Regions from separate parts of the Rhodococcus sp. MPR-R1B genome, predicted to be linked through region 1. Evidence: riboswitches for the same ligand, from Rfam matches in the RefSeq annotation. Region 1 holds a riboswitch; each other region holds the start of a gene.

Region 1 (9,803 bases):
GGCGCGCAATTCACCGTGCTTACAGATCACGAGGTGATACTCGTCGACCGTTGATGTAACGCAGACGGTTGATCTTGACGCAGACTGAGCAGTCGACTCGGCCCGACCGGATCAGCCGTGCTCTGCCACCGCGGTTCCGGCTGCCGGCGACTGACGCTCGAGCCTCGTCCACGCGATCTCCCAGCGCTTGACAGAGACCTCGTCAGCGTCCTCGAGAAGGGCGTCGAGGAGCAGGCGTGGATTTTCGCGCCATGCCAGTTCAGCGGCATGGACTTCCGCAGCCGAGAACAACCCGGAAGCCTCGAGATCACGAATCCATTCGCAGATCTCGCCTCGGTGAATCCGTGCGATGGTCTCGTATCCCAGACCTTCGTCAAGGAAGTCGTACGAAAAAATTGCGGCAAAGTAACTGTTCGACTCACGCTGCCCGAAAATCATGTGCGTTCCTTCCTCGAAGTTGTCCGACGAAGACTCGAAATCGAACCGTTGAGCAGCGACGCCAAAGTTTTTTTGGCGAAGTTGTAACGCTTCTTCTATCCCCGACGATTCAAACGCTAACCCCCCGAGCGGGTCTTTGGGATCACGTCCGAGAAACGATCTGATGACCAACGCAATACCCCTGGGGTTTCCGGCCACTCGCACCCATCATCGACACGCAACCAGCGCGCCGCTGACCTGCAATTTGCCCGTTTCAGGCCCTCCACTTAATCCATCCGAACAGACGACAAAAAACTTTGTGACCGGTCCCACATATTGGGATAGTTACGATCGTGATGCATATGTATCACCCGTTGTGGGCACAAAAGTACGGGCAAATCGGCACGTACAGACCAGTTTTGTTCGTTCTCCATGGCGACGAAGGTCCCTTGAACGGTCGTCCAGTTGTAGTTGCGCTAAGTAACGGATCCCACGTCGGCAACCGATATTGCGGACGGCCTGCCAGGTAGCGTGCTCCAGAGAACGTAGACGCGGCGCGGCGCAACCGGCCGTCCTTTCGAAACGGAGCCCGAAGATGACCGAGACAGTGGCGCACAATCCCGCGGAAACGCGTTTCGAGATCCGAGTCGACGGCGAACTCGCCGGTTTCGCCGAGTACTCGGACCATTCCGGCGTCCGTGATTTCCACCACACGGTGACCTATCCGCAGTTTCGTGGGCGCGGGCTTGCCGCCATCGTGGTGCGTGAAGCGCTCGATCAGACCCGGAACGAGGGATTGAAGATCCTTCCGACGTGCTCGTACGTCGAGAAGTTTGTTGCGGAGAACCCCGCCTACCAGGCATAACCGAACGAGAACGGCCGGCGAAAAACCAGTCGCGAACCTGCAGACCCCGCTGCTAGCGTCGATGGTGCCGTCGTCGAAATCCTGGGCGGCACCATCTCGGGGAAGGAAAGAACGTGGTCGCCTCAGCAGATCGGCGTCCACCTGCGTCCACGGACGTAGCTATCCCCAGCTATCTCCCTCTCGTACTGGTCAATCTCGCGACGCTGTTCTCGGCGATCGGCAACGGTATCGCCATCGTCGTGCTCCCCTGGCTGGTTCTCGAACGAACCGGTAAGGCTACCGACGCGGCGATAGTTGCCGGCGCAGCAGCCATTCCGCTACTCGTGTCGAGCCTGTTTTCGGGGACATTCGTCGACAAGTTCGGACGCCGTCGAACGTCGATGATTTCCGACGCTCTCTCTGCGATGTCCGTTGCAGCGATTCCGATCATCGCGGCCACCGCGGGCTTGACGATCCCGGTGATCGCGGCGTTGGCCGCACTCGGCGCCGTGTTCGACCCCGCCGGAATGGCGGCGAGGGAGTCCATGCTGCCTGCAGCGACTCGGACCGCCAAGTGGAAGCTCGATCGAACCAACAGTGTGTACGAGGCCAACTTCAACGTCGCGTATCTGATCGGCCCTGGCATCGGCGGTGTCCTCATCGCAACGATCGGAGCGGTGAACACGCTCTGGGTCACGGCGGCAGGTTTTGTGTTCTCGATAGTCGTGGTCGCCTTCATCCGGCTTCCCGGCGCCGGAGTGCCCGAACACGAACACCGTCCGAAATCGATCTGGCACGGCACACTCGACGGTCTTCGGTTCGTCTGGAACAACAAACTGCTGCGCACCCTGGCGCTGATCGACATGGCAGTCGTCGCGCTCTACATGCCTGTGGAGAGTGTCGTATTCCCGGTGTACTTCACAGAGTTGGATCAACCGGCCCAACTCGGATCGGTGTTGATGGCCTTGGCGATCGGCGGCATCATCGGCTCTCTCGCGTACGCCCCACTGGCGCCGATCATGTCCCGGCGGCTGATCATGATTTTTGCCGTCGCCGTTCTCGGCATAGCGATGCTGGCCATGGCGCTCCTACCTCCACTGTGGGTGATCCTCGTACTTGCCGGACTGCAGGGCCTCGTCTACGGACCAGTCGGCCCGATCGCCAACTACGCCATGCAGACGCACAGCCCGGAGCACATGCGTGGACGCGTCGTCGGTGTCATGACGTCGACGGCCTACGCCGCCGGCCCGCTCGGCTACCTCGCGGTCGGCCCGCTGCTCGATCAACTCGGAATCGCGTCGACCTTTGTGGCCCTGTCGATTCCGATCATCCTGATCGCCGCAGTCTGTGCCTCTCTGCCGGTGCTTCGCGAACTGGATCGTCCGCGGCACTCGACCGACGTCAGTTGAACCCCATCACGTCGTTGCCCCAGGCGACGCGCAATCCGTGATCGGGGTCGCTGACGAGGGTGTCGGCGGAGTCGATCAACAGCGTCGACCGCTTCTCTTCCTCGTACGGCGCCCAGTGCTTCGAGCCGTCGAGGGCCGCCGGCACGGCATGCCTGGCGAAGGCCAACCATCGCCGTTGGATACGGCCGGCCACCTCCATCGCGGCCTTCCGACCGCCGAGCCAAAACGTGGGGTCGACGTTCAGGGTTCCGAAATTGCCGAATACATAAGGTAATTCGGTCGCGTGGCCCGCGCCGATCCGCGCCGCCTTGAGCATCGGCGTCGCGTGATCGAAGCGGTAGACCCATGTAGGGGAATGCCTGCAGTGCGCGTCTGCGATCCAGAGGGTCGGCATGCGAAACGCAGCGTCCCGTGACAGTGCCAGCGCGCCACTCGGTTTCGCATGGTCAGGGTAAGCCGACATGATCTCGGCAAGTTTGGTCGCGGAGATGTCGGGGTGATCGTCGGCCAGTAATTGGAGCATTGCCTCGACGGACTGCGCACTCACCGGCATCAGCGGAGACTTCATGAACTTGAAGATCGACGCCTCGTCCTTGTTGGAACCGATGATCAGTGGGATTCGGTGCGCGTAACCCTTCTGGAAAGCCGCAACCGGGTAGTGCGGCACCAGATCGCGATCGACAACGGGTGCCATCGCCAAAGTTCCCGGAATCCGGGTCGGAATTTCGTTGACCAAATCATCGCTTGCCTTGACGAGCAGTTCCAGATCCGTGGTCAGCAGATCGCCTGCGTCTTCGGGGTCGATCGAGAGCAGTTCGAGAAACCGCTCCGCCACGGTCTTGGCGCGCTCGGCCCCGTAGACGGAGGTCGCGGGCGGACTCTGGGCAATCGCACGATGGAACAGGCCTTCGGCGCTCGGACAGGTCATGAGCGTCGTGATGGATCCTGCGCCGGAGGACTCACCGAACACGGTCACCGCACTCGGGTCACCACCGAAGGCGTCGATGTTGTCTCGAACCCATTCGAGTGCCGCAATCTGGTCTCGCAGACCACAGTTCGATTCGAAAACAGTATCCGCGGTGGAGAATGCAGACAGGTCCAGGAATCCGAGTGCGCCGACGCGATAGTTGAAGGAGACGAGAACGAGGTCACCGGTTTCAGCCAGATGACGGCCGTCGTAGATCGTTTGGGCGGCGGACCCGAGGCAGTAGGCGCCGCCGTGAATCCACACCATCACCGGTCGCGGCGTGGCGTCGGGTCGCGGGGCCCAGACGTTGATCGACAGGCAGTCCTCGTCGATTTTGAAGGCCCGATCGATCGGAACCGCCGGACTCTGGCCTTGCGGCGCGATCGGCCCGAACTCACGACAGTCGCGCACCCCGTCCCACGGCTGTGCGGGTTGTGGCGCTCGGAACCTCCGCTCACCCACCGGCGCCGCTGCGTAGGGCATGCCCTTCCACGCGAATACACCGCCATCCGGATACCCGCGGGCTTCTCCGCCTCGCGCCCGGATCACCAGAGTTCCGTCCTCGCCGAGATTTGGTCGAACGTCGGTCTCCATGTCTGAATCCCCTCCCGACCCGCGCGTGTGGCAATCAAGACCAAACCTACCAATCTCGGACGGGTGTGCGCCGAGTACGCAACCCCTCGGTGTTAAGGTCGCCTAGTTCTGACACGGGGTGCTCCGCATGGGCGGGGCTGAGAACACACCCGGGAACCTGATCAGGTAATGCTGACGAAGGGATGTCATGGCTACTACGCAGCCTGCATACAATTCTGCCGAAAACTCGGTGGCCACAGCGCCGTCGACGGATCGGTTCACAGATCGACTCTGGGCCGAGACGAAGGCCCTCCGCGAGTCGATCGACTCACTGGAGTTCCTCCGCCGCCTCGGCGACGGAACATTGCCTCTCGACGCGTTCCGCACGTACATCGAGCAGGACAAGCTTTATCTCGAGGGGTATTCGAAAGCGTTGTCCCTGGTCGCGGCCCATGCCCCGGATCCGCAGTCCGCGGGCTTCTGGTCGAATTCCGCGTCCACGGCAGCGACAGTGGAATCTGCGCTTCACGACGGACTTCTCACCGGTGGAATTCTTCCAGCGGGATCGGGAAGGCTCGAGCATTCGCAGGCCTGCCTGGGATACGTCTCGTATCTGACGGCGACTGCAGCAACTGCGCCTTACCCGGTCTCCGCAGCGGCAGTACTCCCCTGCTTCTGGATCTACGCCGAGGTCGGCCGCGATCTTGCCGCTTCAGCGCGCGAGGTACTCGACGCCGATCCGTCGCATCCGTACGCACAGTGGGTCACGACCTACGACGCACCCGAATTCCACGAGTCGGTGGCGCAGGCCCGCGTACTGGTCGATGCTGCGGCCGAAGCTGCCACCGAGACAGAGCGTGAGGCGATGAGTGAAGCATTCCGCATCGCCAGCCGCTATGAGCTGATGTTCTGGGATTCCGCACTCCACCAGCAGCCTTGGCCGGCGTCGTGATGTCGTTTGCGGCGCTGCGCCGCACGCTTGCCACGTCTGCCGCGATCGCAGCCGCGTTCACAGTTCTGACCGGATGCGCCTCTGACACCGGCTCTTCCGACGGGACCATTCGGTTCGCACTCGACTGGACACCGAACACGAACCACACCGGTTTGTACGTAGCACTCCAAGAGGGCTACTTCGAGGACGCCGGCCTGGACGTCTCGATCCTGCCGTACAACAACACCTCGCCCGACACCCTGGTCGATGCCGGCAATGCCGAGTTCGGCATCAGCACACAGAGTCAGGCCACGTTCGCCCGTGCAGCCGGCGCCGCCACGACGTCCGTCATCGCGCCACTTCAGCACCGCGCCACCGGCATCGGCGTGAAGGCGGATCGTGCGGACATCACGCGCCCACGTGATCTCGACGGGAAGACGTACGCCGGGTTCGGCGATCCCGGCGAAGTCGAAACGCTGCAGCAGATCATCCGCAACGACGGCGGGACCGGGAACTTCACGACGGTCACGCTCGGAACTTCCGCGTACGAAGCCGTGTACTCGGGCCAGGCAGACTTCACCGTCTCCTACTTTGCGTGGGAAGGCCTCGAAGCGGAGCGAAACGGAACTCCGATGCGGTACTTCCAGTACACCGATTACGGCTTCCCCGATGCATATTCGATCGTGATCAACGGCAACCAGCAGTGGTTGAAAGACCATCCCGACGAGGCACGCAAGTTCGTCAAAGCCGTTCAACGCGGATATCAGACTGCTGCCGACAACCCGGACCGGGCCGCGCAGGATCTCATCGACGCGAACCCCGGAGCTTTCACCGACGAAGACCTCGTGCGTGAGAGTCAGCGGATGCTCGCCGCCGACTACATGAAAGACGCCAACGGCGTCGTGGGCGCCCAGAATCTCGAAACCTGGTCGGGCTACTCGGGATTCCTCTTCGAGAACGGATTGCTTGCCGGACCGGACGGGAAGCCGTTGACCCAGAAGCCGGACTGGTCGGAGTACTTCACCAATGAGTATCTCGACGCGTCCTGACGTGAGCGGACGGTTGGTCTCGACCATGCGGCGGGCGCTTCCCGCGCTCGCCGTGGTGGTGCTCCTCGTGGCGGCGTGGCAGATCTACGTCGAGATCAGTGGGATTCGGCCGCAAGTACTTCCGTCTCCGGGGCGCGTTCTGTCCCAGGGGTGGGACAACCGCGAGATCATCTCCGGCCACGCCTGGTCGACATTGCAGGTCACGTTGGTCGGCTTCACTGTTTCATTGGTGTTGGCCTGGATTCTTGCCGTGATCGTGGACTTTTCGCCGTGGTTGTCACGCGCGCTGGTACCACTTTTCGTCGTCTCGCAGACGCTGCCGATCATCGCCATCGCGCCGCTGATGATCATCTGGTTCGGCTTCGGGTTGTTGCCGAAGGTGTTGGTGATCGCCCTTGCGACGTTCTTCCCCATGACCATCGGACTCATCGAGGGATTTGCCGCAGCCGACCGGGAAGCGGGCGCTCTCCTGCGCAGTATGGGCAGCACTCGCTGGCAGGAGTTCCGATACGTTCGCCTTCCTTCGGCAATTCCGCGATTCTTCACTGCCCTGCGCATCGGCATCACGTATGCGGTCGTGGGTGCGGTGTTCTCCGAATACGTCGGCGCTACTTCCGGTTTGGGTATCTACATGAGCACCCAGAAGAACTCCTTCCGCACCGACCTGGTGTTGGCGGCCGTACTGGTGACCGCGTTGATCAGCGTCACGCTGTACTTGCTGACGTTCGCCATCGAGCGCATCGTTGCACCATGGGCGATGAACGAAAGGTCGCGGACATGACTGACCCGATGGTCGAGGATGCAATGGTCGGAATCCAGGACCTGACCAAGAGGTTCGACACGGCCGGAGAATCGCGTCTCGTGCTCGATTCGGTGTCCTTTGGTGCCGACGCGGGCGAATTCGTGTCGGTGATCGGGCCGAGCGGCTGCGGCAAGAGCACGATCTTCAACGTCCTGGCCGGGCTCGAATCCCCGACCGCGGGTTCGGTCCGTGTGGGCACGCGCGCAACGGAATCCGAACCAGCCACCGAGGTGCATACCGCGTACATGCCGCAGAAAGATCTTCTGTTCCCTTGGCGTTCGGTATTGGACAACACGGCCCTCGGTTTGGAAGTGCAGGGAGTCGGCAAGAAGGAAGCACGCGAGCGCGCTCGCGAGTTGTTCCCGGCGTTCGGACTGTCCGGATTCGAGGACGCCCGGCCGTCACAACTGTCCGGCGGGATGCGCCAGCGAGCGGCGATGCTGCGCACCGTTGTTCAGGGCAAACCTGTCCTGCTGCTCGACGAGCCGTTCGGCGCACTGGACTCGTTGACCCGCACCGAGATGCAGGCCTGGCTACAAGACGTGTGGCAGAAGTACCGGTGGACCGTGCTGATGATCACCCACGATATTCGTGAAGCGATCTATCTGTCCGATCGCGTGGTCGTTCTGTCGGCGAGGCCGGCAACGGTCAGGTGCGTCGTCGACGTTCCCTTGCCGAGGCCACGCGAACTGGACATGATCACCTCGCCCGAGTTCGCCGACGTCGAGCGTGAGCTGCTTGCCGTACTCCACGACGAGACTCGCAAGTCGCTACAGCCCTAGCGGTTACTGACAATGCGCTGAGAGCGCGCCGATTTCACCTGCCGTTCAAGAGAAAGTGCATCGCAACGGTGCAACTTCGCGTAGGATGTCGCGGCGCGTTCGCCCAAAACGCCTTAATATCAGCAAGATCCGAACGCTCGACACGCAATCCGTCAACGCTGCACAATTCTCTGTACTCTTCGGTAACGTACACTCGGTCGCCTACGAGACCAACGGCCAGAAGGTAACTGGACGGTAAAGCGGAATCGTGGAGGCACAGTCATCGCAACAGATTTGGAAAGGGACAGCGTGAGCACACTGCAGTCAGGTCAGAGCCTCGGAGTCGGCCAGGAACTCAAGTCCGACAACGGCGCATACACCCTCACCTTGCAGGACGACGGCAACCTGGTTCTGTCCGAGGGCGGACAGGCTGTTTGGGCCGCAGGCACCAACGGATCCGGCGCCAACCGCGCCGAGGTGCAGGCTGACGGAAACTTCGTCATCTACAAGGACTCCGACGCCGTGTGGGCATCGCAGACCGCAGGCAACGACGGTGCCTCCCTCTCGGTTCAGGACGATCGCAACGTCGTTCTGTCCGTCGGCGGAAATGCTCTGTGGTCTTCGGACACTGCAATCGCAGCGCCGGCCGCCGAGGCTGCCCCGGAGCCCGCTCCGGCACCCGAGCCCGAGCCTGCCCCCGCCGCTCCGGCAGCGCAGAGCTACACCGTCGAAAGCGGCGACACCCTGTGGGCGATCGCAGAGCGTTTCTACGGCGACGGCAACCAGTACCAGCGCATCGCGGATGCAAACGGCATCCCGAACCCGGATCTCATCAACGCCGGTCAGGTACTGACGATCCCCGCCTGATTCACTGCTTGACCTGGCCCTGGGTGCCGACGTCCGCGTCGACACCCAGGGCCTTTTGTGTTCTACGCCACACAGATTCGCGTCCCGCCCAGCAGACCCTGATACTCCATTGCGGCATCTTTTCGCCTACAGTACTTCCGTACTGCTCCCGAAGGACAGGTGTGCATGAAAGACAGAACAGTCATGATCGGCGCTGTCGCAGTGGCCGCTCTCTCTCTGACATCAGGCCTCGTTTTCGGCGGAGCAGCCGGCGCATTCGGTGCCGGCGGCCCTGTGGTGAAGCCTCCCACTCTGGTCTCGTCGGTTTCCGTGGAGTCCGTCGCCGGGATCGAACCGGCCGCGTTCTACAGCTCGGTTGCAGTCCCCACGGTTGTCATCCCGCCGACGCCGACCTGGCGAATCGCCGACGAGACGACTGCTCCTCGTAATCAGCCGCTTGTGGTGACCGCGACAATCACGAGCTCCGCCACCTCGACTACGACGGCCACCAGTACGACAACACCCCTCTCATCCACCACAACTGCGTCGGCTACCGCGACCTCGTCACCGACCGCGACGGCCACAACCACCAAGACCAGCACCACCCCCGTTGTCACGACCGGGTCCACGCCGCCCGTCGTCGAGGTCTCGCCCGTTCTCGCCGGATAACACCCTCGCTCTTTCGCCCGCATACCGCCTGGGGTGACGGCGGTTACAGGCACACTTCAGTCGCCGCTCTCGAATAACCGATCTACCTGCGACTACCTTCCTCGTCGTCACGGTTCGTGGTCCGCTGCAATCCGGTCGACCGGAAAAGGACAGCAGCATTGTCGGAGCCTCGCGATACCGTATAGGTCTGAGCTTTTGCGGAAGGAGGTGGCTGATGAGCGCAATGGGCTTCGATCTCGATGTCAGTGTCGACCGGGCGTGGGCAGAATTTCAACGTCGCCTCGGCGATCACATTTCCATCATGGTCGACGGCGACGTGCTTGCCGTGGAATCGTCCACCGGCGATTTCGATCCAGCTGACGGCGCAGCGCCATGCGTTCAGTTCCTCGTGTGGGACGAGAACACAGTCCGCTGCGAGGTTCCTTCCAACGACTTCCTTCATCCGCGCTATCGACTCGAAGATGCCGACGAACAAAAGTTGATCGCACTCGGCTGGAATCCGCCTTCCGAGAATCTCGAGGATCCGAACAACTCC
Region 2 (9,803 bases), on a different contig from region 1:
CGGAATCGGTGGCACACGGTCTCATCGAGCGCATCGGTGAGCCCGACGGCCACATCGTCTACAACCACCGCACCGGAGTCGAAGACCGGAGCCTTCCGATCGCCGATCACCGCGCAGGTCTGAAGATGGTGCTCGACATCGTCGCCGAGGTCGGGCGGCCGCTGAGTGAGGCCGGAATCATCGCAGTCGGTCACCGAGTCGTGCACGGTGGTGACATCTTCTATTCGCCGACTCTCATCGACGACGGCGTCGTGAAAGCCATCGCGGATTTGTCGAACCTTGCGCCGCTGCACAATCCGGCCAACGTGATCGGTATCGAGGTGGCGCGCGAGGAACTGCCCGACGTTCCGCACGTCGCAGTGTTCGACACTGCCTTCTTTCACACACTGCCCGCGGCGGCGTCCACCTATGCGATCGATCGGGATGTGGCCAAGGCCAACCAGATTCGCCGGTACGGCTTCCACGGGACCTCACACGAATACGTGTCTGGACGGGTCGCGGAGTTCCTCGGCAAGGATCCCGCCGAGCTGAATCAGATAGTCCTGCACCTCGGAAACGGCGCTTCGGCCTCGGCAATCAAGGGCGGCAAGGCCATCGACACCACGATGGGCCTCACCCCGCTCGAGGGTCTTGTCATGGGCACCCGCAGCGGCGACATCGACCCAGGCATCATCTTGCACCTCAATCGCAACTCGGGAATGAAGGTCGACGAGATCGACGACCTCCTCAACCGGCGCTCCGGTTTGAAGGGACTGTCGGGAGTCAACGATTTCCGTGCCCTGCTCGCACTGATCGAGGGCGGCGACCAAGACGCACAACTTGCGTACGACGTTTACGTACACATGCTCCGTAAGTACATCGGCGCCTTCATCGTTCAACTCGGTGGCGTCGACGTCATCACCTTCACCGGCGGTGTTGGCGAGAACAACATCGACGTACGACGCGACAGCCTGGCCGGGCTTTCCCGTCTCGGTATCGAGGTCGATCCGGCTCTCAACGAGGCGAAGAGTCGCGACGAGCGTCGTATCTCCGCATCCTCGTCGGCCGTCGAGGTGCTGGTGGTCCCCACCAACGAGGAGTTGGCGATCGCCCGCGCGGCGAAGGCTTTGGTGGCCGCACTGTAGGTTTCTGCAGCACTGTAAACCTCGGGGCGTCCGTCAGAAATTGCTGCGCGGACGCACCGCATTCGCCCGGTCCACGAGGGCGTAGCGGTGCGTGCGGGAGGTCGTGGCGCGAGCGAGGGCGCGAAGGCAGGCTTCGGCTCCGGTGCGCAGACCTTGCTCGGTGAAGGGCAGGTCGAGGATGGGTTCGAGTTCGGTGTGCGAGCGATTGCCGTAGCGAATCCAATCGAGTGCCGTGCCCAACACCAGGGTTCGCATCTGCAGGCTTCGGCTCTCTTCAGCAGGTAGCGCCCGAACACGACGGGCGGCTTCCCGCAGAGTCGATTCGTCGAGTTCGGCGATCGGAACGCCGGACAGCATCGTCAGAGCGCTGGACATCCGTGCGACGTTGTAGTGCCGGGAAGACGTGGGTACTTCGTCGAGGGCGGCGATGGCTGCCTTCTTGTTGCCGTGATCGGCGAGTTGTCGGGCGAGCCCGAATGCTGCGCTCACGTAGTTTCGTTCGGTCCGCCAGACGGTGCGGTAGTACTTCTCGGAGAAGCGGCACCATTGGTCCGGGTCGTCGCTCTCCCAGTGCTGGAGAATCAGTTCTGCCGTCGCTGCCAACGCCAGCTTGGGGGCAGCCTCGCGGGCAGTGCGGTGAGAACTGCCTCGAAGTGACTGAAAGCGGGCTCGAATCGGTCCAGTTGTAACGCCGCAAGTCCTCGATACCACTCGATCTTCCAGTGGTCCCCGATGTTCTGCTGGAGTTCGCCCAGAACTGTCAGTGCGGTTTCCGGATCACCGAGATCGAGATGAGCCTTGGCCTCGGCCAGTCGAACTTCGCCCGAGACGGCGGCCGCGGGTGTGCCCGACGTTCGGTCGATTCCGTTCTCGCGGGCATGCTTGAGAGCATCGAGAGTCTGAGACGGTTCGCTGTGCACCGCCGCTGCCAGCAACGGCGCGCTGGGATCGGTGGGGTCGACCAACGGAATGGGAAGTGCGTGCGCAACTTCGCGCGGATCGAGAGCGGCGTCGTGGCTGACACCGTCCACGTACACATCGGTTTGCCCGACCAATTCATCGGTGCCGAAAGACGTTCGCTGCCTGCTGAACACGAGCGAGAGTCCGGGATTCTCCTGCCCGGTCTGCTCGGCGAGGATTTCTCGCAGAACGCCGGTGAGTTGTCCCGCGATTTCCTCGGCGGACTGGAATCGCTTCTTCGGATCCGGGTCGGTGGCGCGTAGCAGTAGACGGTGAAAGAACTCGTGGTCGCGCAATAGTGGCTCGTCCTCCGGTTCGGGAAGGCCGTCGAGGTACCGTCCGTGCTTCGAGGGCATGTCGAGGGTGAGAACCGCGAGTGTTCTTCCGACGGTGAAGATGTCGGAGGCGATGGTCGGACCGGTCTCGATGATCTCGGGTGCTTGATAGCCGGCGGTACCGTACAGGTACCCGTAGTCTTCGATTCCGGACACGGCGCCGAGATCGATCAGCTTCAACTGATCCTCGGTGACCATCACGTTCTCGGGTTTGAGGTCGTTGTAGGCCAGGCCGGTAGAATGCAGATAGCTCAGCGCCGGAAGGATTTCCAGTACGTAGCCGATTGCCTGCTCGATCGGCATGTGCTTGCCGTCCGGGAATTCGGCCAGCACCTCGCGCAATGATCGCCCACCCACGTACTCCATGACGATGTACCCCATGGGTGTGCCGTCCGGGCGCGGATGCTCGACGAAGTTGAAGATCTTGACGATGCTGGGGTTGGCGACCTCGGCGAGGAACTGACGCTCGGCCACCGCAACGGCTTGCGCTTCGGAATCACCGAAATGCAAGAGCCCCTTGAGAACTACCCACCTGTCGCTGACATTGCGATCGATCGCGAGGTAGATCCATCCCAGGCCGCCGTGCGCGATGGGCCCTTGAACCTCGTACTGACCGGACACCAATTCGCCCTCTTCGAGGAGTGGACGGAAGTCGAAAGTGGAACCGCACTTGGGGCAGGTGCCGTGCTGAGTTGCCTTGGTGCTTGCGCTCTTACGACCGACTGGTTCGTTGCATTTCCAACAGAACCGTTTCCGCTCGGGGACGGTCGGGTCACTCATCACCGCAGATGCGGGGTCGATCTGCGGGACGGGGGGAACCTCGACCAGGCCGCCGCCGAGACGTAGCTTTCGCCCCGACCGGCTGCGGCGGGATCGAGTGGAGCGGCCGGTCGGGGAGGAGGATGCGGAGGGCGTGGTACCCCGTATCTGCGCTGAAGTCGGCTCGAGACGCTCGTAGGCGCCGGTGGCTTCGGGCTCGGGCCGCTCGTAGGCGCCGGTGGCTTCGGGTTCGGGACGCATGGAAGCCTGCGTGGCGTCGGGCTCGGGGCCGGTTTCTTCGGTCATGTCAGCCTCAATCCCGGTAGACGGCCGGCGGGGGACCGGGCGAAGGACCGAGGACGCTGAGCCAGCGGTCGTAGATACGGTTCCAGGTCCCGTCGCTCCGGATCCGATCCAGTGTTCCGTTGACGAATCGGACCAAGTCGGGGTTGTCCTTGTTCACTCCGATTCCGTACGGTTCGACGCCCAGTGAGCCACCGACCATCATCAGATACGGGTCTTGCGAGGCGAGGCCCGCGAGGATCGTGTCGTCGGTGCTGATCGCGTCCACCTGCCCCTGCTGGAGGACGACGAGGCAGTCGGACCACATCGGGACGGTGACGACGGTGGCTTCGGGTTGGAGTTGCTGGATTCGAGTCGCCGAGGTCGTTCCCCGGGCAGCGCAGACCCGCTTGCCTGCGAGGTCGTCGATGCCGCGGACGGATGACCCCTGCAAGACCTGAATTCGTTGTTCAGCGGAGAAGTACTGCGTCGAGAAGTCGACCTTCTCGCGCCGCTCGCACGTGATGGTCATGGTCTTGACGACCACGTCGACCATCGATTCCTGGAGTGCGGCGATCCGATCGTCCGACGTCAGGATTCGGTACTCGATCTTCTCCGGGTCACCGAGCAGATCTCGGGCGATTTCGCGGGCGATGTCCACGTCGAAACCCTCGAGGCGCCCGGTGGCCGGATCGCGAAAGCTCATGAGGTTGGAACCGGTGTCCAGGCCCACGATCAGCCGCCCGCGGGCGCGGATGGCGTCGAGGCTCGGCGTGGGTGGCTGCGGAGATGCGTCTGCGGGGGTGGGCCGCAGGCTCGCGGTGAGGTTGGTGCACGACGCGGTAGTCGTCGGTGTCGGGCTGGGAGCGATGGTGGCCTCGGCCGGCAGCGGCGGTTCCGTGTACGACGTGGCGCCTGCGTTGTCCAAGTCTTCGGCTCGATCCGCACCGCAACCGGCGAGCATCAGCATGGCCGCTGCCAGAACCGCGACACATACGGCCGGGCTCTTCCTCCGCATCACCGGTACTCCCGTCACTGATACTCCCGCAGTCGAGGCCAGAATCCGATGAAGATTCCGGCAACTCCGAGAACTGCCAATACAGACATGCCCGGTGCAGAGGCAGCCAACACCCGGGAGGCGTACGAGACGTCGGACCGAAGATTCGTGCGCGAATCCACGATTCCCTGCCAGAGTTCGTGATCGAGCTTTCCGTACTCCGCGGCCGAATCCTGTTCTCCGGCGCCGATGGTGATGGCTGCGGCGGACGTGAAGTCGCCGTTTCCGAGACGGTCGTACATGCGCGTGTGCGCAGCCACCCACTGCTGGCGCGAGTCGAGTGCGGCGGTCAGCACTTCGCTGTTCACTCGGGCGCGTTCGTCGCTTTGCAGGCCCTCGAGGATGTCCCGCAGAGCATCGACCTTGCGGGTGAACGTCACGTTGTCCTCGGCGGTCGAATCCCGCCTCGCCAGCGTGAGGGTTTCCACGGTGCGTGCTTGCTGCGCCATGATTCGTGCCTCGGTCAGTTCGTGCAGTGGCTCGGCCCCGGCGTCGAGCGCGCGCCCGGTGGCCAGTGCGGAGACCAGTCCGACCGTGAGCAGCCACAGCAGAGCTGCAGCGACCGCGAGCGAGGCAAGGATCAACCCGAGATTGAAGCGTCGGCGACTCTTGCGGGAGAAGTACATCTGTGTCGCCACCAGCGCGCACAGCACGAAGACGAACGCCACGATCGGCCACCACGGTGGAGTCTCGAAATCGCGCTGTACTTGGGAGACCAGCGTCTCCTGCGAGGCGTGCAGTTGCTGGGCCATCGGCAGCAGCGAGGTCTGCATCAACTGCGAGGCCTCGCTCAAATATGCTGCCCCGACCGGGTTTCCGACGCGATTGTTCGCCCGTGCAGTTTCGACCAGCCCGGTGTAGACGGAGAGGTCGGTCGAGATTGTGGTCAACGCGCTGTGACCGGCAAGATCGGTCGAGTCGAGACCGGCCGACGCCTGGACGATCTCCGCAGAGGCCTCACCGATCGACTGCGTGTATCGGTCGCGGACTTCGGCGGGTTCGAGGCCGCCGGAGATGAAGGCGGTGGCCGCGGCGGCGTCTGCCAAGGACAACGCACTGTAGAGATTCTGGGCCGAGTTGGCGAGAGGCTCGGTTTCGACGAGGAGGAGGTCGAGGTTCGCCTGGCGGTTCTCGATCGCTGCGGTGGCGAGGAGTCCGGCGATCAAAGTGATCGCGATCAGGATCAGTCCGACGACGGTCAACCGGCCAGGCGTCGAGGACATGAAGGCCTGCAGTTCGCGCCGCAGAAGTGCCTGCTCGTCCTCCGCCGACACTGATGTGGCCTCGGAGGGCGGCAGCGACCGGGGTTCGATGGACGGGACGACACGGTCGACCATCGAGCACCTCACTTCGCTGTAGGCGGGCTACCGAGAAATGATGCCGCCGAGAAATGATTCAGGGCATCTTCGCGAGCATATAAGCATCACCTACACCTGGAGCAGATTGAAACGGTTAGTGTGGGACAACGGCGAGAGCAGGCGGAGCGAGGTAGTCGATGCGTGGTGACGGTGACGGTTGGTCCATCGGATCGGACGGTACTCGGCATTGGGGTAAACACGGAGCCGCAGGACTGCTTCTGCGTGCCCCCGATTCGGACGGATCACCCATGGTCTTGCTGCAGCATCGTGCGGCGTGGAGCCATCAGGGCGGAACGTGGGCACTGCCCGGCGGAGCGCGGGACTCACACGAGAGCACGACGCACGCTGCCGTCCGGGAAGCACACGAAGAAGCAGGTATCGCCGAGGACGCCGTCCGTGTCCGCGGGGAAGTAGTGACGATGCGCGCCGAGAGCGGGTGGACTTACACCACCGTCGTGGCTGACGCGGCGCATCCACTGTCGACGGTTGCCAATGGTGAGAGCACCGAGTTGCGGTGGGTACGCGAAGCCGACGTCGACTCACTGCCGCTGCATCCGGGCTTCGGTTCCTCATGGCCCGACCTCCGGACCGAGCCTGTTGTGGCCGTGGACGGCGATCCGCACACCGTCGTGCTCGAGGACGGCGGATTCGGATGGTTGTCGGGTAGTTCCCACCAAGGCAGTGAGCAGTCAGGCAGTGACCAGAACCTGTCCGAGGCGTCGAGTACGCAGTCGTAGCACTCGAGTCTTCACAGTTCATACACAGCAGAAGGGCCGGACTCCGCGGGAGTCCGGCCCTTCGGTGTTTCGGTCGTCGACCGAAACGAGGCTCAGCTGAGCGAGTTCAGCGCCGTGATGAAGCTGACCGCGGTGATACCGAGCTTGAGCAGCTCGCTGATCTTGCCGAGGTTCAGGTCTTCGAGCGATTCGGTGCTGAGCGAGCCGGTGTCGAGGGATCCCATTTAGTGCTCCTAGGTTCAGTTAGTAACTGGAGGTAAACTACAACAAACCGAATGGGATGTGACACGCAATCGAAGCAACTGTGAGCAAGATCACTTAATCCGACTTTTCGGACATCCAATCGCACCTAGGAACTGGGAGTTTGTTGTCTGATCGGACAACTTCCGTTCACAATTCGAGTCAGGCGTGCTGACCCGTAACTGTGCGGAAATCGCCCGGCAAACACTTGACGAACGCCAGTTACCGGCTTTCAGCGCCCAGCGACGGCTGCGGCGAGGCGTTGCGCGGCCGCCTGGGGATCCGATGCTTGCGTGATTGCACGCACGACGACGATGCGCGTGGCGCCGGCATCGAGCAGCTCTGGCAGACGTTCCTCGTCGATGCCGCCGATCGCGAACCAGGGCCGCGGCGGTGCGGCGTCGGCGGTCGATCGAACCAGTTCCAAACCGGACGCACTTCGATTCGGTTTGGTCGGTGTCGCCCAGACCGGCCCGGTACAGAAGTAGTCGACGCCCTCTTCGATGGCGGCCAGACTCGCCTGCGCGCGACTGCTCGTCGAACGGCCGATGACTACGTCTTCACCGACAACGGTTCGCGCGTAGGGGACGGGAATGTCGTTCTGGCCGAGGTGGAGGATGTCGGCGCCGGAAGCCATCGCGAGATCCGCGCGATCGTTGACGGCCAACAATGCGCCGTGGCGTCGCGCTGCGGTCGCGAGAATGCCCAGCGCCACCAGTTCGTCCTTGGCCTCGAGCGGGCCGAACTCGCGCTCACCGGCAGAGCCTTTGTCACGCAATTGGATGATGTCGACTCCGCCGGACAATGCTGCCTCGGCGAACTGCGCGAGGTCGCCTTTCTCGCGGCGCGCGTCGGTGCACAGGTACAGCCGTGCTGCTGCCAGGCGCTCGCGCCGGTCGATGTCGTTACTGGGATGTGTGGGGTGCACGGAGCAAACGGTAGCCTCTAGGGAGCAAGGTTCGACACGGGAGTCCTGAAACGTCGTCGTCACTTTTTGTCGTGACTGCGAGGTTCGTAGGGCTGAGAGGGGATCGCGACCAGATCCCGACCGTCAGACCTGACCCGGATCATGCCGGCGCAGGAAGTGGAGGTGGAGTTTCGTGAGTACACACGCTCGTACGGTGTCGGTTGTCGGCGGCGGTGTCATCGGTCTCGCTATCGCGTGGCGAGCAGCCCGCGACGGGTGGGCCGTTCGGTTGTACGACCCGTCCATTGGATCAGGTGCTTCGTGGGTGGCGGGCGGAATGCTTGCCCCGCTTTCCGAAGGCTGGCCGGGTGAAGAAACCGCGTTGACAATCGGTGCAGCGTCCCTGGAACGGTGGCCGACGTTCGGTGAGGAACTCGGAAAATTCGGGCAATCGGTCTTCACCGCGGACAGCTCGCTGACGGTTGCACTCGACGCTGCCGACGCGCAGGACCTGCAGACCATCGCCGAGTGGGTGAGCTCGCAGGGGCACGAACTCGAAGTTCTCGGTCGCGCGCGCATCCGTGAACTCGAACCGATGCTGGGCCGGGGCATCCGGTCGGGGTTGATGGCTGTTGGTGAGTCCGCCGTCGACAACAGACTTCTGCTGGCGGCGTTGCAGAAGGCCTGTGCGGAATCCGGCGTCGAATTGATCGCGCGGGCCGTCGACGACCTCGCCGAACTCGATACCGATCAGATAGTGCTCACCGCCGGTATCGCGTCACCCAAGCTGTGGCCCGGGCTACCGGTACGCCCGGTCAAGGGCGAAATCCTTCGCTTGCGCAGTAGGCCTGGAGTCACCCCGGCGCCCAGCCGCACCATCCGCGGAAGCGTCCACGGGCGGCCCGCCTACCTCGTCCCGCGCGGTGACGGAATCGTCGTCGGCGCAACACAATACGAGTCCGGCGAGGATACACAGGTCACGATGGCCGGCGTACGGGACCTGATCAACGATGCCGAGGCCCTGATGCCGGCGATCGGCGAATACGAACTGTACGAGTGCGCGGCAGGTCTGCGTCCGATGACGCCGGACAACCTGCCGTTGATCGGGCGCGTGTCCGATCGTGTTGTCGTCTCCACCGGGCACGGCCGCAACGGGGTCCTGCTGACGCCCGTCACCGCCGATGCGACGGTCGCGTTGCTGAACGGCACATCTTTGGTCGAGGTAAAAGGAACCGAACCCGAGCGGTTCGCAGTAGCTAAGGAAAATTCATGAGTGAGCAGGTCCCGATCGGGATCACCGTCAACGGCGAAGATCTCGAGTTCGATCGAGCAGTCACGGTGACCGAACTTCTGACGCACCTCGAGTTGCCGAGCAAAGGCATCGCCGTCGCCGTCGACGGTGCGCTCTTTCCTCGCGGGCGTTGGGACGAATCCGTCGGACGTGGTTGGGAAATCGAGATCCTCACGGCGGTGCAGGGTGGCTGAGCAGGACCTTCTCACTATCGCGGGCCGCAGTTTCGGTTCCCGGCTCATCACGGGGACAGGCGGCGCCGCCAACCTTGCGGTGCTCGAGGAAGCGCTTGTCGCCTCCGGTACCGAACTGACCACCGTCGCGATGCGGCGAGTCGACGCGGCAGGCGGCACCGGCGTTCTGGACCTGCTTCGTCGCCTCGGAATCGAACCGTTGCCGAACACCGCCGGGTGTCGGGGCGCCGCCGAAGCGGTCCTGACGGCGCAGTTGGCACGCGAAGCGCTCGAGACGAACTGGGTCAAACTCGAAGTCATCGCCGACGAGCGGACTCTGCTGCCCGACGCAATCGAACTCGTCTCCGCCGCAGAACAATTGGTGGACGACGGATTCACCGTCCTGCCGTACACGACGGACGATCCGGTGCTGGCGCTTCGCCTCGAAGAGGTCGGCTGCGCGGCAGTCATGCCGCTCGGTTCACCCATCGGGACAGGGCTGGGTATCGCGAATCCGCACAATATCGAGATGATCGTCGAGCGCGCCGGCGTGCCCGTCATCCTCGACGCCGGAATCGGA
Region 3 (9,803 bases), on a different contig from region 1:
TCCACAGGTGACGCAACAATCCTGCATGCGGACCTCGATTCGTTCTACGCATCAGTCGAGCAACGCGACGACCCGACTCTGGCCGGCAGGCCGGTCATCGTCGGTGGTGGGGTGGTCTTGGCGGCAAGCTACGAGGCCAAGGCGTTCGGGGTTCGCACAGCCATGAGCGGTGGTCAGGCCCGATCACTGTGTCCTCAGGCGATAGTCGTCCCTCCGCGAATGTCGGCGTACTCGCAGGCGAGCAAAGACGTGTTCGACGTCTTTCACGACACGTCGCCGCTGGTCGAAGGAATCTCCATAGACGAGGCCTTTCTCGAGGTCGGCGGGCTCGCCAAGATCGTGGGAAACCCGCTGCAGATCGGAGCCAACCTCAGACGCGATGTGGCCGAGCAGGTCGGACTACCGATCACGGTCGGAATCGCACGCACCAAGTTCCTGGCCAAGGTCGCCAGTGCATTCGCGAAACCCGACGGATTGCTGCGAGTGCCGCCGGAGGGCGAGACCGAGTTCCTGCATCCCTTGCCGGTCGAGAAGCTGTGGGGCGTCGGCAAGATCACGGCCCAGAAGCTGCGAAACTTCGACATCGTGACGGTGGGTGACATCGCTCGGCACGACGAATCCTCGATCGTCTCGATTCTCGGGGGCGGCGCCGGTCGCCATCTCTACGCACTCTCACACAATCGAGATCCGCGCCCCGTCCGCGCCTATCGTGGCCGCAGTTCGATGGGTGCTCAGAATGCGCTGGGTCGCGGATCCCATCCCCGCGCAGAACTCGATGCGTCGTTGATGTCCCTTGTCGACCGTGTCAGTCGACGCATGCGTTCGGCGCAGCGGACGGGGCGCACGGTCACGCTCCGGCTCCGCTTCGCGGATTTCACGCGGGCAACTCGATCTCACACGCTGCGCCGGTCCACCGCCGACACAGCGGAATTGCTGAGCGCCTCGATGGTGCTGCTGGACGAAGCGATACCGATGATCGCGGACAAGGGCATCACGTTGATCGGTGTCGCTGTCTCCAACCTGGATCGGGACGGCGCCGAACAACTCGAATTGCCCTTCGACGGTCCAGGATTCGCGGGTCCGGACACTGCCGCCCTCGACTCGGCAATGGACAGTGTCCGGAAGAAGTTCGGCTCCGCGGCCCTCACGAGGGGAGTGCTCCTGGGACGCGATCCGGACCTGTCGGTGCCGCTACTGCCGGACTAGGTGAGGTTTTCTCGCAGAGTCGCTCCCTCGTATTCGCGACGGAACAACCCACGCGCCTGCAGCACCGGAATCACGTGATCGACAAAATCTTCCAGACCCTGCGGATAGGTCGGCGGCATCAGATTGAAACCGTCGGCACCGCGGCCGTTCAACCAGGATCCCATCTCGTCGGCAATCGACTCCGGTGTTCCGATCATCGTTGCGTGACCACCACCCGCAGCCAGCGTCCCGAGGAGTTCCCGCACAGTCGGTGCGTCCTTCTCGACGATCCGCAAAATAGTGGCGTAGCGTCCCTGCGGCCCTGTGAACGCTTCGAGTGGAGGCAACGGGGGCACGGGCCCGTCGAGATCCCAGTTCTCGCAATCCTGTCCGGTGAACAACGAGAGTTGGCGTATCGACTGTTCGGTGGGCAGCAGGAGATCGAGTTCGGCCTTCTTCGCCCTGGCCTCGGCGACGGTGCTGCCGACGTAGGTGACCAGTCCCGGCATCACGGCGACAGAGTTCGAATCCCGGCCGGCTCGCTCGATTCTCGATTTCACGTCCGCGTAGTAGGTCTGTGCGCTGGGTAAGTCGTAGGCAACCGAATAGATTGCCTCGGCGCGACGCGCCGCCAGATCGCGGCCCTGCTCGGACGCCCCGGCTTGGAACAAGACCGGCCGGCCTTGCGGGGAGTGCGGAACCGTCAACGGCCCGTCCACCCGAAAATGTTTGCCGTCGTGATTGATTCGAGAAATCCTGTTTGCGTCGGCAAAACGCCCCGACCGGTCGAGAATCAGCGCGTCTTCCGACCATGAATCCCACAATGCGAGGGCCACTTCGACAAATTCGTCGGCTCGTTCGTATCGGGATGCATGATCGGGCATCGCCTCGAGTCCGTGGTTGCGCGCCTCCTGGTCGAACATCGAGGTCACGACGTTCCAGCCGGCCCGTCCGCCGCTGATGTGATCGAGCGAGGCCAACAGTCGCGCCGCGTGAAACGGCGTGTAGAAAGTGGTGGAAATGGTGGTCACCAGGCCGATGTCCGCTGTCGCTCGTGCCATGGCAGTCAATGCGGTGATCGGCTCGAGAAACCACGACGCACCCGACTCCGGTTCGCGAACACTGTGACCGTCAGCGAAGAAGACGGCGTCCAGCTTTCCGCGTTCGGCGATCTGGGCGAGCGACTCGTAATACGTGATGTCGCCGAGACTTTCGACCGGTGAGTCGCGATGACGCCATGCCGCACTGTGATGTCCGCACCCGAGCAGGAACGCACCTATCCGTAATTGCGCGCCCATCAGTTCTTGACGAGTCCGCCGTCGACAACCAGGTTCTGACCGGTCACGGCCCGTGACCATGGTGAGGCGAAAAAGAGTGCAGCGTCGGCAAATTCGTCCGGCGTGGTGACTCGGCGCAGGGGAGTGCTTGCAGCGATCATGTCGAAGACGGCTTCGGGTGTTGCGGCGCTCGCATCGGTGGTGCGGAGCAAGCCGCCCGAGACCATGTTGACTGTGATCCCGTCCGGACCGAGGTCGGCGGACAGCGTCCGTGTCAGTGCCAACAGTGCGGCCTTGGCAGCGGTGTAGTCGTGGTACGGAACTACCGGATTCTGGACCAGATTGGTTCCGACAGTGATGATTCGGCCGAAGCCGAGTTCGCGCATGCCTGGTAGCGCTGCCTGGGTGGTATTGAGTGTTCCGGCAACAGCTCCGCGTAGTTGAGAGTCGAAGTCGGCCCAGGTGATCGTGTCCGCGTTCGGCCGTGCATCGCCGTTGAACGAGAAGTCGACCAGTGCATTGTCGACCACGGTCGAGATCGGTGCGTCGAATCTCTCGCGTGCAGCGGAGAACAACTGGTCGACGGAACTGCGGTCCGTCACGTCCGCCTGGACTGCGAAGGTGCGATCCTCACCCAGTTCGGCGACCAGGGCCTCGGCGGCATCGTGGCTCTTGTTGTAGTTCACGATTACGCGGGCGCCCGAGCGGGAGAATGCTCGGCTCAGTGCGGCGCCGAGCCCGCGGGCGCCACCGGTGATCAGAACGATCTGCTCGTCGAGGTTCAATGCGCGCTGAAATTGCTGTTCGGTCACGTCGACATCCCTCCGCCAGTGCTAACTGGTCAGGTTCATCGGGTCTGATCTCAGCCGACTTTTTCGGCACCCCGTGTCACCGTCCATCAGACCACGTGAGGTGAATCGTCCTGAACGCCGGGTGCGTTGTAACGGCCGGCGCGATGAGTTTTCGATCGCTCGGGAGTCGTAATTGCAAGCGAAGTGGCAACCGGCCGCTCGCCTTCGCCCCAGGAGATTCCGATGACCACCCAGCCCGTCCACAACGAAACTGTTTCCGGTAACGCCACGACGACGACACCTTCGGCCACGGCTCGCAAGCTCGGACACGTCCTGAGTGGGCTGTTCGTCGTTTTCATGCTCTTCGACGGCATCATCCACATTCTCAACCTTCAGACAGTCAAGGATGCGTCGGCTGAACTTGGGTTGCCGGACTCGCTGGCATTGACGGCTGGGGTGGTGCAACTGATCTGCCTTGCGCTGTACGTGATTCCGCGAACGTCGATACTCGGCGCGATTCTGCTCACCGGTTACCTGGGGGGAGCGGTGTTGACCAACCTTCGAGCTGAACAGCCTCTGCTGAGCACGACCCTGTTTGCCGTCTACACCGGAATCGTCATGTGGGCGGGACTGTATCTCCGGGACGTGAAGGTTCGCGAGATCATCCCGCTGCGTCGGGCATGAAATAGGCCCCCGAGGGGGTTGCGTGGGACGCGGTGTCCCATTATGTTTGACCTCATTCAAGTCCGTCGACTGCAATCGACGGACTGGCCGTGAGGAGACACCGATGGCTCGGTCAGCGTCGATCGAAGTGGAAAAGCCGTACCACCAGGTACTGCAGACTTTGTCCGAGGGCTCAGTTGCCCGCAGTTTCGATCCCTATCTCGACATCGACTGGGATTCACCAGAGTTCGCGATCGATCCGCATGATCCGAGATGGGTGCTCTCGTCCGTGTCGGACCCCCTCGGGGCGACGCAGTGGTACCAGGATCAGTCGTTGGAGCGTCGAATCGCCATGGGAATGTGGCGTCAGGCGAACGTGACCAAGGTGGGTTCGGCCTTCGAGAGCATCTTGATCCGGGGAATGCTGCAATACATCATGGCGCTACCCAACCAGTCGCCTGAGTTCCGGTACTGCCTGCACGAGATGACCGAAGAGTGCAATCACATCCAGATGTTCCAGGAACTCGTCAATCGCATGGACATCGACGTGCCGGGTATGCGTCCGATGTTCCGGCGACTGTCGCCGATCATCGGAGTGCTGGGAGCAAAGTTCCCGGTCATCTTCTTCATCGGCATTCTGGCTGGTGAAGAACCGATCGACCACTTCCAGAAGGATCTCATCCGTGAGGGTAAGGACACGCCGCCGGCGATGCTCCGCACCATGGAGATCCATATCGCCGAAGAAGCGAGACACATCTCGTTTGCTCACGAGTTCCTGCGCAATCACGTCCCCAGACTCAGTCGTACGAGTCGAGCCATCACATCGGTCGCCTTCCCCGGCGCGATGCGTTGGCTTGCGGGTGAAATCATGTCACCGCCAAAGGAATTCGCCGAAGAATTCGGAATCCCGGACGAGGTGATGAAGAGCGCCTTCTGGGGGAGCCCGCATTCACGCCGCATCCTGGGTAACTACTTCGGCGAAATGCGAGCCCTGGCAGACGAACTCGGATTGATGAATCCGGTGTCGAAGCGTGCGTGGCGAAAGCTGCGCATCGACGGCGACTACGCCCGCTACCGCGGCGAGCCGAAGCGTTCCGACAAGACCCGGATCTAGTCCGGCCGCGAAGTTCCTCCGTCGGAGGACACCAGCTCGGCTATGAGCGTGGACAATTCGACATGGGGATCGATCTGTAGTCCGCTCGAGCGGGCAACGCCGTCGAACATGTACCAGGTGTATTTCGCGAGGTCGGCGACGATCTCTTCGCGGCTCGGCTTCGGATCGGTGCTTCGGACCCAGTGGGTGAGCGTGCCCTCGACCATTGTCACCACTGCGAACGGTAGTGAATCGAAGGGTGAGGAGTCGATCCCCACGGATCGACCGACTTCGGTGATAGTGGTGAGGGCGGAGTCGGCGATTGTGGCCTTCAGACTGCTGATCGCGTCGATGCTCTCGTCGTCGTAGTCGGTGGGGCCGGTACCCATGAACTCGTGAATCCGCGGATGCTCGGTGATCCACTCGGCGACGGCGCTGATGGTTCGGGTCAGGATCTGGTCGAGAGTGCCTACCGAAATGCTCATCGAAGCATCCAGGGCCGCCGCAAATTGGCCGAGCACGAACGCTCGCACTCGTCGATCGAGGTCGTCTCGGCCGCTGAATTGGCGGTACACCACCGACTTGGCGAGGCCGGCACGATCGGCGATCTGCTGGACGGACACCTCGGCACCTGCCGCACGCTCTTCGATCAGTTCGACCGCCGAGGTGAGTATCCGTTTCTGACGCTCGGAGTTGTGTCGCTCCCACCGCGCTTCGCGACCGGTCAACTCTGCAGTGACAGGTTGCACAATTGCGTCGCTCGGCATCGCGCCAGTCTATCCGGACGGACCTGCCGTGTTTCCGACTTGTCATCGGGCGCGGCATCGGGATCGGTCGTCGGTACAACGTGGGACACTGGTCGAGTGAGGTTGTATCGAGACACGGCGGTGGTGCTGCGCCTGCACAAACTGGGCGAAGCCGACCACATCGTCACGTTGCTCACCCGTCAGTTCGGGTTGGTACGTGCCGTGGCCAAAGGTGTCCGCCGAACCACCTCCAAATTCGGTGCCAGACTCGAACCGTTTGCTCACATCGACGTGCAACTACTTCCGGGCAAGAATCTCGACATCATCACTCAGGTGCAGACGGTCGACGCATTCGCCACCGACATCGTCGACGACTACAGCCGGTACACCACGGCCTGCGCCGTACTCGAAACTGCCGAGCGGTTGGCCGGCGAGGAACGCGCGCCGGCCCCGCAGCTTCAGCGATTGACGGTGGGAGCACTGCGTGCGATCGCCGAGCAGGCACGACCGGTCGAGTTCGTGCTCGACGCGTTCTTGTTGAGAGCCATGGGCTATGCGGGTTGGGCGCCTGCCCTCGAAGAGTGCGCCCGCTGCAGTGCTCCTGGACCGCACCGGGCCTTTCATGTCGCCGCAGGCGGAGCCGTGTGTACCTATTGCCGCCCGGCGGGTGCTGCGACGCCGTCGCCCGGAGTGCTCGACTTGATGGAAGCCCTGCTCCGAGGGGAGTGGGAGGGTACCGATTCGGCGCCCGCGACGCTGCGGACGCAAGCCAGCGGACTGGTCGCGGCACACCTGCAGTGGCATCTCGAGCGCCAATTGCGGACGTTGCCGCTGATCGAGCGTTCGAGGCCGCATGCAGCCGTCGAGGTCGACTTGCCCGTGAGGCAGGATGGAACACGTGATTCGACGACGCGAACCGCGAACTCCGCTTGATTCTGCTGCTGACCGGGTGATCCGACCACCGGACCCACATCCGTCCGGGGCGACCCCGCCGATCCTGCAGACCGAACTGATCCCGCGCCACGTCGCTTTGGTGATGGACGGCAACGGACGATGGGCGCAGGAGCGCGGTCTGCCCCGAACCGCCGGGCACGAACGCGGCGAAGCTGTCCTGATGGACACCGTCTGCGGGTGCATCGAGATGGGTGTCGAGTGGCTCTCCGCTTACGCCTTCTCCACCGAGAACTGGAAGCGCAGTCCCGACGAGGTTCGATTCCTGATGGGCTTCAACCGTGATGTCATCCGCCGTCGACGCGACGAGATGAACGAAATGGGTGTGCGTGTTCGCTGGGCCGGTCGTAAGCCACGCCTGTGGGCCAGCGTGATCAAGGAACTCGAGATCGCCGAAGAACTGACCAAGAACAACACCGTCATGAACTTGACCATGTGTGTGAACTACGGCGGCCGGGCCGAAATTGCCGATGCGGTAAAGGAAATCGCGAAGCGTGTCGCGGCCGGTGAGATCAATCCGGACAAGATCACCGAGGCGACGGTTGCCAAGTACCTCGACGAACCCGAAATGCCCGACGTCGATCTCTTCCTGCGTCCGTCGGGGGAACAGCGGACGTCCAATTTCTTGATCTGGCAATCTGCCTACGCCGAAATGGTGTACCAGGAGAAGCTGTTTCCCGATTTCGACCGCCGCGACCTTTGGGCCGCCTGCGTCGAGTACGCCTCACGTGACCGTAGATTCGGTGGCGTCAAATGACAGGGGAGAACATGACCGACACCACCGACGAAGCAGCCCGCCTACAAGAACGCGCGGCCGCCTCGCTGGCGCATTTCGTGACGGTCGATGTGGCTGCCGACGGATCACTGGGTTTCCAGTACTCCGGCGCGCTGTGTTCCATCCAGGCGATGAATCTGTCCGAGGGTCTGGACGTGCTGTCCATGACGTGTGTTCTCGCATGGGACCGACCGGTGAGCGCGGCACTGCATCGCAAGGTGGCCGAGCGGAATCGCACCATCCAATTCGGCTCCATCGCGGTGTTCGGCCACGGCAGTCTGGCGGACGTCATCCTGCGTTACACGTTCCCTGCCGCCGGACTGGACGACGAGGCACTGACCACGATGTTGCTACTGGCGCTCACCGGTGCCGATACCGCCCGGCAGGGTTTGATTCCCTGACGCTCTCAGGCGGCGGCGCAGTCGCGGCAGGTGCCGAAGATCTCGATGGTGTGACTCACTTCGGTGAAACCGTTGTCCTCGGCGATGGTCTGTGACCACTGCTCGACCGTCGGGCCCTCGACCTCGACGGTGAATCCGCAGTTGCGGCACACCAGGTGATGGTGGTGCCCGGAGGAGCAGCGTCGGTAGACGGACTCACCTGTGTCGGTGCGTAGGACGTCGATGGTTCCGGCGTCGGAGAGTGCCTGCAGCGTGCGGTAGACGGTGGTCAGGCCGATGCCTTCACCTCGCTTGCGCAGTTCGTCGTGCAATTCCTGTGCCGACTTGAATTCGTCGATGTCGTCGAGCAGGGCGGAGATGGCGCTGCGCTGTTTCGTGGAACGAACGCCGACTGTGGCCGGTCCACGTTTCGAGGTCGTACTGCCCGGGGTGTTCATGCGGTGGAATCTCATCCTTCTTCGGCGTGGGCGACAGCGTCGACGACGATGTGTGCGAGGTGATCGTCGACGAGTCGATAGAGAACTTCTCGTCCGTTGCGCTCGCCGCGGACGACGCCCGCTGCTTTGAGTACGCGCAGATGCTGGCTGATGAGTGGCTGAGTGACACCGAGAGCTCCGACGAGTTCGTGAACGCAACGCTCCGACTCGTGCAACTGAAGCACGATCGCGATCCGAACGGGTGCAGCGAGCGCCCGCAGAATTTCGCCGGCGGCCGCCAGGGTTTCCTTGGGCGGCACGGGCGCGGGCGGTGCGGCTTCGAACGGGTCGTGCGTGTGTCCGAGGTCGGAATGATCATGGCTTTTGTGGAGATCGCCGGTATCCGCAATGCTCACAGCGAGGCTCCTTCGAGGGGTAGATCATGATGTCCGGGCATAGCCATCTCACCACATTATTGCAAATCACTTTCATTTTGATATGCACAAGTATGCATGTCAACCTTGGACGGAAGTGCGTGGCAGCCGCCAGATAGGCTGATGGTGCGAAAAGCGCACGAAAATCATGCATCTATTACCCAGATGGAGAGCAATCGAGTGGCACCCAAGTCCAAGATCGAAGCCGTTGTCAATCTCGCCAAGCGGCGAGGCCTGGTCTACCCCTGCGGTGAGATCTACGGCGGTACCAAGTCCGCATGGGACTACGGCCCATTGGGTGTCGAGCTCAAGGAGAACATCAAGCGCCAGTGGTGGCGCAACATGGTCACCAGCCGCGAGGACGTCGTCGGCCTCGACTCGTCGGTGATCCTGCCCCGCGAGGTGTGGGTCGCGTCCGGTCACGTCGGTGTCTTCAACGACCCGCTCGTCGAGTGCCTCAACTGTCACAAGCGTCACCGTCAGGATCACCTGCAGGAGGCGTACGCGGAGAAGAAGAAGCTCGACAACCCGGACGACGTCTCGATGGATGTCATCGGTTGCCCCGACTGCGGCACCGTCGGCCAGTGGACCGAGCCGCGCGACTTCAACATGATGCTCAAGACGTACCTCGGCCCTGTCGAGAGCGAAGAGGGCATGCACTACCTGCGCCCCGAGACCGCACAGGGCATCTTCGTGAACTTCGCCAACGTGCTGACCACCTCGCGTAAGAAGCCGCCGTTCGGCATCGGTCAGATCGGCAAGAGCTTCCGCAACGAGATCACCCCCGGCAACTTCATCTTCCGCACCCGCGAGTTCGAGCAGATGGAGATGGAATTCTTCGTCAAGCCGGGCGAGGACGAGCAGTGGCATCAGTACTGGATCGACTACCGCCTTGACTGGTACACCGGCCTCGGTATCAACAAGGACAACCTGCGTCTGTACGAGCATGCGCCGGAAAAGCTTTCGCACTACTCGAAGGGCACGACCGACATCGAGTACCGCTTCCACTTCCAGGGCAGCGAATGGGGCGAGCTCGAGGGCATCGCGAACCGTACCGACTTCGATCTCTCG

What was found. Region 1 has a riboswitch for thiamine pyrophosphate ahead of AC1Q61_RS26215 (TenA family protein). Riboswitches for the same ligand answer to the same signal wherever they lie in the genome.
Region 2: another riboswitch for thiamine pyrophosphate. It lies ahead of thiO (glycine oxidase ThiO); the one in region 1 lies ahead of AC1Q61_RS26215 (TenA family protein).
Region 3: another riboswitch for thiamine pyrophosphate. It lies ahead of AC1Q61_RS08055 (3-oxoacyl-ACP reductase); the one in region 1 lies ahead of AC1Q61_RS26215 (TenA family protein).

The regions. Positions count from the first base shown of each region.
Region 1 covers NZ_JBXAFO010000025.1:22,699-32,501, forward strand. The annotation lists gene AC1Q61_RS26190 (Type 1 glutamine amidotransferase-like domain-containing protein) at 1-54, shown strand, start outside; gene AC1Q61_RS26195 (hypothetical protein) at 112-438, opposite strand; gene AC1Q61_RS26200 (GNAT family N-acetyltransferase) at 1,013-1,282, shown strand; gene AC1Q61_RS26205 (MFS transporter) at 1,444-2,670, shown strand; gene AC1Q61_RS26210 (carboxylesterase/lipase family protein) at 2,663-4,231, opposite strand; TPP riboswitch at 4,336-4,431, shown strand; gene AC1Q61_RS26215 (TenA family protein) at 4,419-5,162, shown strand; gene AC1Q61_RS26220 (ABC transporter substrate-binding protein) at 5,162-6,190, shown strand; gene AC1Q61_RS26225 (ABC transporter permease) at 6,168-6,971, shown strand; gene AC1Q61_RS26230 (ABC transporter ATP-binding protein) at 6,980-7,774, shown strand; gene AC1Q61_RS26235 (LysM peptidoglycan-binding domain-containing protein) at 8,063-8,620, shown strand; gene AC1Q61_RS26240 (hypothetical protein) at 8,786-9,268, shown strand; gene AC1Q61_RS26245 (T3SS (YopN, CesT) and YbjN peptide-binding chaperone 1) at 9,483-9,803, shown strand, end outside.
Region 2 covers NZ_JBXAFO010000008.1:206,627-216,429, forward strand. The annotation lists gene AC1Q61_RS14110 (acetate kinase) at 1-1,124, shown strand, start outside; partial or broken gene AC1Q61_RS14115 (serine/threonine-protein kinase) at 1,158-3,484, opposite strand; gene AC1Q61_RS14120 (glutamate ABC transporter substrate-binding protein) at 3,492-4,478, opposite strand; gene AC1Q61_RS14125 (GlnX family signal transduction membrane protein) at 4,493-5,854, opposite strand; gene AC1Q61_RS14130 (NUDIX hydrolase) at 6,013-6,612, shown strand; gene AC1Q61_RS14135 (hypothetical protein) at 6,705-6,836, opposite strand; gene thiE (thiamine phosphate synthase) at 7,085-7,780, opposite strand; TPP riboswitch at 7,807-7,953, shown strand; gene thiO (glycine oxidase ThiO) at 7,953-9,032, shown strand; gene thiS (sulfur carrier protein ThiS) at 9,029-9,244, shown strand; gene AC1Q61_RS14155 (thiazole synthase) at 9,237-9,803, shown strand, end outside.
Region 3 covers NZ_JBXAFO010000004.1:122,797-132,599, reverse strand. The annotation lists gene dinB (DNA polymerase IV) at 1-1,206, shown strand, start outside; gene AC1Q61_RS08060 (LLM class flavin-dependent oxidoreductase) at 1,203-2,483, opposite strand; gene AC1Q61_RS08055 (3-oxoacyl-ACP reductase) at 2,483-3,247, opposite strand; TPP riboswitch at 3,265-3,358, opposite strand; gene AC1Q61_RS08050 (DoxX family protein) at 3,497-3,937, shown strand; gene AC1Q61_RS08045 (AurF N-oxygenase family protein) at 4,041-5,030, shown strand; gene AC1Q61_RS08040 (TetR/AcrR family transcriptional regulator) at 5,027-5,776, opposite strand; gene recO (DNA repair protein RecO) at 5,873-6,688, shown strand; gene AC1Q61_RS08030 (isoprenyl transferase) at 6,645-7,463, shown strand; gene AC1Q61_RS08025 (YbjN domain-containing protein) at 7,460-7,882, shown strand; gene AC1Q61_RS08020 (Fur family transcriptional regulator) at 7,888-8,319, opposite strand; gene AC1Q61_RS08015 (ArsR/SmtB family transcription factor) at 8,331-8,714, opposite strand; gene AC1Q61_RS08010 (glycine--tRNA ligase) at 8,913-9,803, shown strand, end outside.